Regions from separate parts of the Paenibacillus sp. cl6col genome, predicted to be linked through region 4. Evidence: riboswitches for the same ligand, from Rfam matches in the RefSeq annotation. Region 4 holds a riboswitch; each other region holds the start of a gene.
What was found. Region 4 has a riboswitch for cyclic di-AMP ahead of BLS15_RS20320 (hypothetical protein). Riboswitches for the same ligand answer to the same signal wherever they lie in the genome.

Region 1: another riboswitch for cyclic di-AMP. It lies ahead of BLS15_RS21565 (CAP domain-containing protein); the one in region 4 lies ahead of BLS15_RS20320 (hypothetical protein).
Region 2: another riboswitch for cyclic di-AMP. It lies ahead of BLS15_RS27555 (3D domain-containing protein); the one in region 4 lies ahead of BLS15_RS20320 (hypothetical protein).
Region 3: another riboswitch for cyclic di-AMP. It lies ahead of BLS15_RS26155 (C40 family peptidase); the one in region 4 lies ahead of BLS15_RS20320 (hypothetical protein).

Annotation. Positions count from the first base shown of each region.
Region 1 is NZ_FNAZ01000009.1:69,685-72,807, reverse strand. It holds gene BLS15_RS21570 (DUF2785 domain-containing protein) at 1-540, shown strand, start outside; gene BLS15_RS21565 (CAP domain-containing protein) at 661-1,503, opposite strand; cyclic di-AMP (ydaO/yuaA leader) riboswitch at 1,510-1,639, opposite strand; gene dhaK (dihydroxyacetone kinase subunit DhaK) at 1,811-3,123, opposite strand, start outside.
Region 2 is NZ_FNAZ01000018.1:49,360-52,482, reverse strand. It holds gene BLS15_RS27565 (HD domain-containing protein) at 1-416, shown strand, start outside; gene BLS15_RS27560 (TatD family hydrolase) at 452-1,219, shown strand; cyclic di-AMP (ydaO/yuaA leader) riboswitch at 1,413-1,616, shown strand; gene BLS15_RS27555 (3D domain-containing protein) at 1,935-3,062, shown strand.
Region 3 is NZ_FNAZ01000014.1:49,836-52,958, reverse strand. It holds gene BLS15_RS26160 (hypothetical protein) at 1-805, shown strand, start outside; cyclic di-AMP (ydaO/yuaA leader) riboswitch at 1,101-1,242, shown strand; gene BLS15_RS26155 (C40 family peptidase) at 1,246-1,725, shown strand; gene BLS15_RS26150 (hypothetical protein) at 2,031-2,543, opposite strand; gene BLS15_RS26145 (response regulator transcription factor) at 2,724-3,123, opposite strand, start outside.
Region 4 is NZ_FNAZ01000008.1:94,145-97,267, forward strand. It holds gene kdpA (potassium-transporting ATPase subunit KdpA) at 1-720, opposite strand, end outside; gene kdpF (K(+)-transporting ATPase subunit F) at 784-864, opposite strand; cyclic di-AMP (ydaO/yuaA leader) riboswitch at 1,165-1,342, opposite strand; gene BLS15_RS20320 (hypothetical protein) at 1,357-1,764, opposite strand; cyclic di-AMP (ydaO/yuaA leader) riboswitch at 1,835-2,024, opposite strand; gene BLS15_RS20325 (hypothetical protein) at 2,401-2,793, shown strand; gene BLS15_RS20330 (hypothetical protein) at 2,987-3,123, opposite strand, start outside.

The DNA.
Region 1 (3,123 bases), on a different contig from region 4:
CTCGCACTGCTTCTGAAGCGTGATGAACAACAGCCTTATATAAGCAAGCCTTTATATGAACACATTGCGAAGCGAGTTGTTGATTATTGCATGCAGGAGAACGATTATCGCGATTATGTAGAAGTTAAAGGATGGGCTCATTCTCCAGCTCACATCGCAGATGTCATGGCTGCTTGTGTACGCAGTCCACACATTGGCCCAGAGGAATGCAAGAAGCTTCTCAGTGCCATTGAGCACATGCTTCTTCATGCGAATCATATCTTGCGAACAGAGGAAGATGAACGCATGGCGACAGCCGTCGTGTCAATGCTTGAGCTTAATAAGTTGTCGTTCACGTCCTATTGCGCGTGGCTTATGCAGGCTGAGCTGCCCAATGAAGACAAAGTGATTTATCGCTGTAGACGCATAAATGTTAAAAATTTTGCTCGATCTGTATGGTTGCGTGCAGCAATGAGAGAATTCATCGATCCAACAACAGAATGGCACAATTGGTATAACATTGAAAAGAAACTGAATCCGGTCTTCAACAGAGACATATAAGATCAACTTCATTTCTGTTAATTTCCTCGTTATTCTCTTGTAGAGCGCCTGATTAAATACAAAAAAAAGAACCTGCACTTACCTGCAGGTTCTTGATGTGATATCTACATACTTAACTCGTTAGCCTGTAAATGATTGTACCCACACGCCATTGTAGTATGCAACACCGATGGAGGTGAAGCTGGAGTTCAGGATGTTCTTACGGTGTCCATCGCTGTTCATCCATGCGTTCATTACTTCTTGCGGATTACGTTGGCCTTTGGCAATGTTCTCGCCAGCAGTATTGAAATTGACACCTTGTGCTCTCATCAGATCAAATGGGGAGCCAAGTGTTGGAGATTGATGGTCAAAGTAGTTGTTATCGTTCATGTCTTTCGCCTTGATCATCGCAACTTTGTTCAATTGTGCATCGGATTTCAATGGCTGCAAACCAGCATTCGCACGTTCTTGGTTCACCAAATCGATAACTTGGCTAGCGAAGTCACTGTTCGCATTGTTGTTGTCTTGCGGCGCAGTTGGTTTATTGTCACCAGGTGTTACTGGTTTTTCAGCTTCTGGCTTGTTTACTTCTGGTTTGTTAACCTCAGGCTTTTCAACTTCAGGTTTCTCGATTTCTGGCTTCTCTACCTCAGGTTTGTTTGCTTCTGGCTTTTCAACTTCTGGTTTATTTACTTCCGGCTTGTCCACCTCTGGCTTTTGAACGGGAGGCGGAACGATTGGCTTATTCCCAATCTCTTTTTGAATGGCTTCCATCCATTTGGACAAGATTTGCTTCAATTCCGAGTTATCTTGGAATACTTTATCAAAGTCCATATTCATACCCAGGTTTGAACAATTCGAGTTCATCATTGGATTCGGCTGTTGCACTGGGCTAACGGGTGCTGCCATAGCAGAGTTCACCGCCATAACCGGTGCCAATGCAATCGCACTTGTAATTACAACTTTCTTAAATGTCTTCTTCATCCTGTACATCTCTCCCTTTGCAGCCTGCGAGGTTAGCTGTCGGGTTCGGGTTAAAGTGGACTCCCCTGTCGCTATACGACTTCACCCCAATGAATCGGTTCCCCCGCGCTCTGATGAGCTTCGGCTTGTTTTGTGGTACGTTTCCGATCCTAACACGGATAATACAGGAGATCATTTCAAATATATTGTAATTAATTATAATATCTTCCAAACGAAAAGAACCGGAGTATGCTAGACTGCACTCCGGTTCTACTTTTCTAGTATTCCATTTGGTCGGAAATTGATCTAATCCTAATCCGCTCGCTTCTTACTTGATCACTTGGGACAACGCTGTGAAAATCACGCCAAGCGCATAGGCACCAGCATCAGGATAGCCAAGACTCCGTTCGCCAACCGTACCCGCTCTTCCCATACGAGCTACTATTGTCTCTGTATACTTTGCACCTTGAACAGCAGCCTCTGCCGCTTTCACAGAAGCAGTCTTCACGTCATCGCCCTCAGACGCACTCTGTACCCACGCATCTGCAAATGGAGCCAACGCATCGACAAGTGTCTTATCCCCAACTACAGCTCCTCTTCCGAATGAGCGCTCGCCCGTGTCTTGAATGCCTTTAACAACTGCTTGCATCATTTGTGCAAATTCAGAAACGGTCAATTCTACGCGTTCGCCCGCGAACTTGCTGGCAGCACGGAATGCTGAACCCCAGATTGGGCCGGAAGCGCCGCCGCAATGCTCCATAATAACTAACGAGCAAGCATGGAGGAAGCTGCCCATGTTGTCTGAATGATGTTCAATGATGTCATGCCATTCTCTCTTCAATTGCTTGAAGCCCTTCGCCACACTCATACCGAAGTCGCCATCACCTGCATGTGAATCCAACTCGCAGAATGGAACCTCATTTTCAATGATGATTTCGCTCATCTTGTCTGTTAGATAGATCAGGTTATTAACCGTGAACACATTATGTTCGACCTTCGAGAAGGCCTCGTCCGTCTCTACTGTGAAGGATACCTCGTTGCTCGCAGTTCCTGCTTCGGACATCTCCTCAGGATGGATTGGTTCAAATGAACCACTCACCTGCAGCGCTGGCGTATTGCAGCTTGCTTCAAGATAATGCTTAAGCTGTTCATCCAAGCGGATAATCGACACCGACGCGCCAGCCATATCGATACTTGTCATGTAGTTGCCTACGAATACTTTGACAAGAGTAATTTGTTGTGCATGAATCTCCCGAACTACAGCGTTCGCCAGCAAGTACAATTCTTGCAGCGGAGATCCGCCAAATCCGTTAATCAACACGGCTAGCTCCTGCTTAGAGCCTGCTGTAATCTTCATGTCACGGAACAAATCCGCAACCATTTTCTTCGCCAGTTCGTTAGCAGAAGCGATCTTCTCTCGACGAATGCCAGGCTCCCCATGAATTCCTACGCCGTACTCGATCTCATCGTCATTCAACTGGAACGTTGGTGTTCCTTTTGCTGGAACTGTGCATGAGGTAAGCGCGAATCCAATACTTCTTGTGTTGTCGATCGCGTGCTGAGCAATCGCCTTCACTTCTGCAAGCTCCAAGCCCTCTTCAGCGGCCGCACCTGCAATTTTATGAACGAGCACTGTGCCTG
Region 2 (3,123 bases), on a different contig from region 4:
TGCAGTGGACAAGGGAGAAGGATGAGCGTCTCGTTGACTTGTGCCAACGATTCATGGAGCGTAAACTATATAAATATATTGAAGTCGAACAGATGGATGAAGATTTACAGGAACGATTGCGGGCAGAGTGGTCGCAGATTGGGCTTGATCCGAACTATGAACTTATGTTCGATTCTCCCTTCGACAAGCCCTATGATGTATATCGAAAGGGGGATGCCCGTTCACAGCAACATATTATGCTATGGGGGCGGGATCAGCAAATTGTAGAGCTGTCCAAGAAATCGGATATTGTACGTTCCATTAGCGGCATTCGCCGTGGAAAACACTATATCTATTTCCCAATGGACAAGCTTCTGGAAGTCTCGAATCACCTTACGGAAGATACAAGGCGTATGTTTATACGCCGCAATCATTAGATCGATTTACAAGAAAGAAAAAGGGGCGCATAAACGTGTTATTTGATACACATACGCATTTAGACAGCAGCAATTTTGATGAGGATCGCGATCAGGTTATCGCACGGGCCGTTGAACAAGGGGTGACCCGTATGGTTAACATCGGGTTCAATCGAGAGACGATCCCGACGACGATGGCGTTGGCAGAGAAATATGATTTTATCTATGCAGCCGTGGGCTGGCATCCGGTAGATGCGATAACGATGAAGCCGGAGGATATAGACTGGATCGCCAAGCTAACGGAGCATGAAAAGGTTGTGGCGATTGGCGAGATCGGACTGGACTATCACTGGGATACGTCTCCGAAGGATGTTCAGCACCGTGTATTCCGCGAGCAAATTGGGTTGGCGCGAGAATTGAAGATGCCGATCATTATTCATAATCGTGAAGCGCACGAAGATGTAATCCGCATCTTGCGCGAGGAGAAGGCTCACGAAGTAGGGGGCATCATGCACTCCTTCTCAGGTAGCTGGGAAACAGCGAAGATGTGCCTGGATATGGGCTTCTACCTTTCATTTGGAGGACCTGTTACTTTCAAAAATGCAAAACAGCCGAAAGAAGTACTTGTTAAGGTTCCGAATGATCGACTGCTTGTGGAGACGGATTCTCCCTATTTGACTCCTCATCCGTTCCGAGGCAAGCGCAATGAGTCCGCATATGTTCGTCTTGTTGCAGAGGTTGCAGCAGAGCTGAAAGGTATGGAATTTGAAGAATTTTGCAGAATGACGACTCAAAATGCAATGACATGTTTTGACATCGCGTGAAAACGGGCCAAAAACAAGTGAAAAAAAGACATTGGCCATAAAATAAGTGGATTTCATTATGAAAAACGGATTAAGTTACATTTTTTTAACCATTTTTCGCGAAAAACGGAATTGCTACTGTCTTTACAAGAAGATTGCAAACACGATATGATTTCTCACAGATGTTATTACACAATTCAATATTGTTCCAACTAATTCAGTATCGCTTAATCTCCATGAAGTGGAGAGCGGGGGAACCAGAGTGTGAACGACATGACATGAGTACATGTTCAATCACACGGATTAATTCCTTGGGGTGAATTAGGGACGACCGAGCCATGAGCCGGTTGGTTCCGATAGGGCGACTCTCAAGCCCGAACCCGACAGCTAACCTCGTCAGCGTACCGAGAGAGGGTTCCTCGCGTCCTGCACTGTTGACGTTTGGGTTTCTATTACGGAAGCCGCGAAAGAGTCTCCTCTTACGAAGGGCTTCTTTTGTTTACTCTCAAACATTCTTTTTTTTGAATAATGAGAATAAAGACGTCATAGGGTGTAAGAAATAGGAGGTGGGAGCAGCCAATACTGAAACGTTGGTACGGAGATTTCGGCATTGTCTTGAACGATTACATGCTCGTTTATGGCAAGTGAAGTCTCTCGTAAACATTCTTGAAATAGTCGCGTCAGATGGAATCATGCAGAGCACTCGACGGCGGGACTATGTAAGGAGGACCGAGAAATGGGACAGATCGTGAACAACGAAACCCATGAACCCCGATCATCCAGCATGTCACTCGCATTGCGATGGAAGCATGAAAATGTGCGTGTTATCACCGTTATTGCAGCTGTAGCAATCGTGATCACATTAATAGCAGTCTTGACTTGGTATAATGTAACGAAGAAGACAGTGGCTGTGCTCGTTGATGGACAAGAGCGTTCAGTCGAAACTCGCCTAGATACGCTTCGCAATGTTTTGGATGAGCATGCGATAGCGCTTGGGGCATACGATGTAGTATCGAAGCCGCTTGATGCAGAAATTGCTGATGGAGATCGAGTTATTATTGAACGCGCTTTGCCTATCCAAATTACAGCGGATGGGAAGAAAGAAACACAATTTACGACGAAGAAGTCGGTGCATGATGCACTGAGTTCGCTGCAAATCCAAGTGAACCCTGAAGATAAGGTATTCCCTTCTAAGCGTGCCTCTATTTCGAAGAACATGGATATTCGTATCGTCCGTGTCAGCAAGAAGATGGAAGAGCGTAAAGTGAAGGTTCCTTATCAAGTGGTGAAGCAGGCAGATGCTACTCTCCTTAAGGGGAAGACCAAGACGGTTCAAGATGGAAAAGAAGGCTTGGTTGTCCAGAAAGTACAGAAAACGTACGAGGATGGTAAGCTCGTATATGCGCAGATGGTCGACAAATCCGTTCATACAAAACAAGTGAATCAAGTGATAGCCTATGGAACGAAGAAGGAACCGGAAGTTGCTGTTCTGTCAGTGAACGCGCAGGAAGACGATTCTGACAATGTTTCCAGTGGCGACAAAGATTTTAACTATAAAAAAGTGCTGAAGAACGTTCAACTGACGGCGTATACGGAATCTGAGGGATCGGCTGGTGCGAAGACGGCATCTGGCGCAATAGTATCAGAAGGTCGTACTATCGCGGTTGATCCGAAGGTCATTCCGCTCGGCTGGTGGGTATATATCGAAGGGATTGGATTCAGACGTGCTGAAGATACAGGTGGCGCGGTCAAGGGGAAAATTATCGATGTATACTTCGACAGCAAGAAGGCGGTCAGCAAATTCGGACGCAAGAAGGGGTACACCGTATACGTGGTTGGCCCAGTAAAGCCGGAATCGAACTAACGCACAAGGTATGCAGCCATGTGTAATTAGGATATAGTAATGAATAATGATTTATGTCATG
Region 3 (3,123 bases), on a different contig from region 4:
TTCAGGCTGGAATTGGTGCAAAGAGCACATCTATATATGGGTCATTCTATTCTTGTACCAACTGTTATGGGGGTTCTTCCTCTATCGCTTCGTCGATGGAGTGGTAACACCTATCCTGCGCCGTTACCCAGATCCAGCACCTACCGAGATGAGCAGGCAGCTCTTTCTGACCGAAAGCCAGTTCTATCTAATGAAGACGAATGACTATTTCCCTTACTTATGGGCTATCCTCGGATTCGTTGCCGTCCATATGCTGCTTACCCCCTTCATTCACGCGGGTGTATTCCATGCTATGTCACGGCCCAAGCAGCAGGGGCTTGCCTTTTTCCAAGGGATCAAGCTCGCTTGGAAGCCAATGCTTGTCCTCTATCTACTCGAGACACTGCTCATTATCGCACCCGCTATATGGTTCGTTCCTTATGCGGCCCATGCCCTGTCCACATCGGCTTCTCTGTCTTCCTTACTCGTGGCAGTGGCACCGTTTGTAATCGCTTGGTTCATTGGCGGCTGGCTTGTTCATCAATTGTTCTTATTCCTTAACTTCGGCGCTGCCTCAGAAACACCGTTAATTCGATCTGTGACAGCCGGAACTCGTCGCTTGCTTCCCATTCTAGGATTGTCACTTCTCTTTATTGGTATCACTATTGGCGTAGGCATATTGTCCACAACGGCGGCGGCCGTGTTCACCGGAATTACCGCACTCATTATTCAACAGGCATTGCCTGCCATTATGACTATACTTAAAATGTGGGGATTGTCTGCACGCCACGCTGTCTGGCAGGAAGCAGAGCAACAGATGAAATAATGGGGGTTCTGATTGAACGCAATTTAGTTACAGAGTTATAAAGTTACAAAGTTACAAAGTTACAAAGGGTTACGATGATATTGAAGCAGCGTAACCTAACAAAATGAATTAAAAAACTTGTCTATCAGCGAAAAAAACGCTGATCTGACAAGTTTTTTTCGTGTCAAGGACAAAAAATATTTGTCAAAGGAATTTCCGTCTGTTACAATAAATCTAGATTTATTACAACTTTGTCATGAAAGCGGCACTAACTCTTGCAAAATTGTTACTATCGCACGCAGCAATACATATTCCAAAAACCAGAATGCCGAGTTTCCGGGCGGACCGGAAAGCGGGGGAACCAGTTTTTACGGGTGAATTGATCTTGTAACACAGGGATCATAGGGGTCCTTCAACCGAACCCTCCAGCTAACCTCGCAGGCACGGAAGGAGCTTTCCCTTTGAAGAAGAAGCTAGTGACAGCGGTGCTCGGACTGAGCGTTCTGTTTACTTCGTTCAGTGCAGGCAGCACATTCGCAGCATCCAAAATGGACAACACGATTGAAGGTTTGCTTGGCATTTCGTACAAGTATGGTGGTACAACAACGAAAGGCTTTGACTGCTCCGGATTTACGAAGTACGTGTTCGACAAGTTCGAAATTGATCTTCCTCGCACATCTTCGTCGCAATTTGACGCTGGTGAGAAAGTTAGCAAAGACGAGCTTCGTCCAGGAGACCTGGTCTTCTTTGACACAAGCGGCGGCAACGGTGTATCGCATGTCGGCATTTACGTAGGCGACAACAAATTTGCACACGCTTCGACAAGCAAGGGTACGCGCATCGACAGCCTTAGCATGGACTACTACGAGAAGCGCTATGTAGGTGCACGTCGTGTAATGAGCGAGAATGACTTCTCGTCTATCGCTACTGAAAATCAATAATATCAATAGTTTGATTGTTTACTGCACTCTTATAATGATATGAACGACTACATAACCCGATGAGAAGCGCTACGCGCCTTTTCGTCGGGTTGTTTCATGTTACCCTCATTATCCGCGCAAATCCAACTTCTTTATCCTATGCATCTCTGCATGTCAACGATTCGTGCTTTTATCTATCTTTACGAAATATTTCTTTTTCGGTTTCAACCATTCTCATCGCCATTAACGACACAAGGACATGCGCTTGTACGCATGTCCCAATATCTTGTCTGGATATTCACTATTTTTGCATAGACGCTTCTGATTTACTTGACTGACCCATTCGATTCTTGGAATTTCGCCTTAATCTCTTCTGGTGTGAGCCCATCCGCCTCCGCTCGATGCTTTTCTTCCTCGTGCTGAAGCTGAGTCTGACGATCCTCGACATGCTTCCCATTAATGTGATGTTTCTCGTGGAACAGTCGTCCTTTTATGCCTAATTTCTCGCGTAATTCCTGGTGAATTTGCTTGTTGGTCTTGCCTTCTGTCGAAATTCCGTGTTTCTTAGCTAGCAATTGAAGCTTCTTCTCGCGCAGCTGCTTCATTTCTGCACGAAGCTCCTTCATTTGTGCCTGTACTTGTTCTAATTGCTTATCCGTCTCCGTGCTCTGCTGATTCGGCTGTACAGCCTGAGATGAAGTGACCACTCGTACAGCAGCTTGCTCCCTGCTCTTATCTGTTGCAGCATCTAGCGCAGTTCTGCTTTGCGCTGCTGCAGGTGAAGCCATCAAGAGAAGCATTAGGCACGTCCACGCTGCTACGGTTGAATTGCGTTTCATAGGTTCCACCTCCTTATGTAAGGGATGGCTATAGTATGTTCGTAATTCCTGAAATGAAACTGAAAATAAGCTAAATATTCACTTAGAGAGAATGAAGCACTTACCCATTTATATTCTGGATGCTAATTGAGCCGACAATTCTCCATCAAGTATCTTCTGCATATATTCCAGCAGCAGTTCTTAATCCAGCCAGCCCTTCTCCCTGGCAGTTCGAATCGCCTCAATGCGCGTACCCGCTCCTACTTTGCTAATCGCATCCGACATATAGTTGCGCACCGTTCCATAGGATAAGAACAATTTGGCGCTAATATCCTGCATGGACAGTCCATTCTCAGCAAGCAACAGCACTTCCTTCTCCCTCGGGGACAACGGACAAGGGTCTTCCCACGCAGCCAACGTTAATTCGGGACTCATCACCCGCTTGCCTGCATATACCTGGCGAATGGCATCTGACAACTCGTCGCTTGGGCTGTCCTTGAGTAAATAACCGCCTACACTGGATGTCATTGCACGCTGGAGATAGCCTGAGCGAGCAAAGGTCGTCAGCATAATAATCCGACAGTCCAGCCCCTTCTTCTTG
Region 4 (3,123 bases):
TGCGGAGTTCGCTCCAAAGTGGCCGCCGCCATTGTTGCCAAGCTCCTTAATCGACATCATAGCTCCTACAGGGCCGAGCGGAATGTGCTGCTCTGCTCCTTCAACGGTTACTGCACTTTCCATTGGACTTAAGGATTGCGGAACCCCATTCCAGATGAACAGTACACTGGCAGCGATCGCAATAGGCAGGAAAATGCGCGTAATCGAACGCACAAGGTCTGCCAAGAAGTTGCCGAGCGGCTTGCCAGTCAAACCGCGAATAATCGCCATTACTGCCGCAAGCGCAGTAGCAGGTGACGTAAACATCAAGAAAATAATGCCCGTCATTTGTGACAGCGGAGACAGTCCACTTTCACCGCTATAGTGCTGCAAGTTCGTATTCGCCATGAAGCTGATCGCCGTATTGAATGCTACTCCCGGTTCCATGCCAGGAATGCCATTCGGATTCAACGGCAATACCCCTTGAAGGCGGAATATTGCATACGTCACCACAATCATTAGCACGTTCGTGGCAACTGCTGTAAAGGCGTATGCCTTCCAGCTTTGCGATTGATCCTTAATGCCGAAACACTTAAATAAAAAACGATCTATCGGACCAAATACAAGGTCCAACGGTCTTGGAGCTCCGCTATTATCAAACACCCCTGCCATATATATTCCGATCGGACGCGCTATCGCCAAGGCAAGCAATAAGGTAATTCCAATGGCGATCCATTCGATTGCACTCATTGTTCCGTTCCACCCTTCTCTAATGTACAAATATCAACAATCACTCTGCCCAAACTAAAATCGTTCCGGCTTGACTAAGGCATATAACAAATAAATGAACAGCGCCGTAATCAAGGTGAATAACACGATCATCATGAGCGATCACCCCGTTCATCCACTTCCGCCTTGCACCAATGGAGAATGCCCATTACGCTTAGTCCAAGCAGTGCGAGAAGAATCATCATGACTGCATCAAACATAGTCCCTTCCTCCTCCTGAATAAGGTTCTCATCTCTCCAGGCAATGCTGCCGCGATCCCGCTCCTACCAAGACTTCTCGCTCTGTAGGAACGCGCAGGCAACACAAAAAGCCACACGGAAAGAGGGACCCTTTCCGTGTGGCTTTTTTCGCGCGTCGTCAAATAAACGTGCGCGTAATGTTCCACGACGAAATAAAGGCTGCCTCCTTGGACGCTTACGAGGTTAGCTGACGGATTCGGGCGCGAAGAGTCGCCCTACCAGCCAGGAACGGATTCCTGTGCCGGATTCACCCCTTGCGCGAACTGCAGATGTACAGCTGGCGCACTAACATTGGTTCCCCCGTTCCCATGAATGGGATTCAGCGGTGAGCATTGCCTATATGGATAAATTAGATGATATCTGATAGTAAAAATGAAACTTGATCCGATTGCGTATAAATGACGTAATTTGCACCAAGCAATCGGTAGATCGACTGCGGATGATGACGCTTCGTCACGATTGTGATCGGATCCGTCGTCCATTGCCGGCATATTTGAAGCAGCCGGCAGGAAAGCGCAAAGCTCTGTTCAAACACATAGATTCGGCCAATCGGGACATGAGGGACGGCCCACGCCTTCGGCTCCGTCGTATTGATTCGGCATATGGAATGAACGCCAATACCTTCCAATCGCTTTGCCAATCGCCCATTATGGGCAATTCCCGCCACCGAATATCCTGCTCCTTTCAACTGACGTATGAATTCAATCCCCGTCTCACAGCCTGCGAACACTGTAATGACCCGGTCCGCATCGTACATATCCAGTTCCTCCTGTTCATCTGTCCGAAGCCCTACTTGCAAGAAAGAGGTGCGTCGCCATATGATCAGGCGCGCCTCTCCCGTACGCTTACGAGGTTAGCTGACGGATTCGGGCGCGAAGAGTCGCCCTACCAGCCAGGACAGTAATCCTGTGCCGGATTCACCCCATGCGAACGGTGGCTGCTGACTGTCCACTCAGCTCCATTCACTTGATTGGTTCCCCCGCTTCCGCTTCCTGCGGAATTCAGCGATTGAGACGCAACGGATAACGTTGTTGTTGCTGAACTGAATCTTACGCCTTTCCCCCTCCTGCTGTAAATGAAATGAAAACCATAATTTCTCCATTTCCGGGCAATTGTGATCAACTAATCCCATCTTATCTCCCATTACAGCATCATTACCTCGCAATTTCTCAACTTTGCTTATGCGGCGATGATTTCATGAGAAAAACAAAGAAATTTAAATAAATACCTGTATGTAAACGCTTTGTTTGACCATTTGTTTGGATTTCCTGGATTGGATTCTATTTACAATCTCTATTCCAAAAGGTAGGATACGCACAACAACTGAGACGCTGCTTGCAATCGATTTCGATCTGCACGGCAGATATTGCATCTCATCGAGAGGAGGCACGATATGCAAGACCTAGAACTTGCACAATTACTAAGTCACAAGCTATCTGAACACTGGGGAAAATGGAGCGAGCAGCATGGAGACAGAATCTTTCAACCAGAAGAGATGGACGTTCATCTTGCTTCCGACCTTGTTTATATTCGACTTCAACCGCGTGAACAGCTACTCGACAGTACGGAACACAACTATAGCGGCAGCACTCGTCTACGAGCTCACAAGGCGATCTCCCAATGGGAAGTGCAGCAGCGTGGAATCATGTGGGATACGATCATTCCTCGTGCATGGGGAGTAAGCGTTATGCGCATGTGGCTCGATCTACCCCTGGTAGGCGGAACCACGCTTGACGTCATACAACTGGAGCCACATTCAAGCAGGAAGCTATGTCTCTCCCCTTGAAACCAATTTATAGAGAGCTGTAATCGATAATCAAGTTTCTGACGATGCGCAGGCATACAACTGCGCATCGTTCTACCCCGTTTACCCAAACGTGATACTTGTTCAAGTTCCTTCTTGCCCGAATCCTATCACTCGATAGCCATTAAAAAACAGCCCTCCTCTTGCCCATGCAAGTGTCAGACTGTTCACTTCGTTATGCTTGATTGGCATAGGACAGTTGATGTGCATCTTCATATCCTTTCGCATACCCCACCCGATATCCATCTTGATATGCAGGATGCTGAATGCGATGATGAGTCGAATGTGTTGAGGCAAATTGCTTCGTTGTAC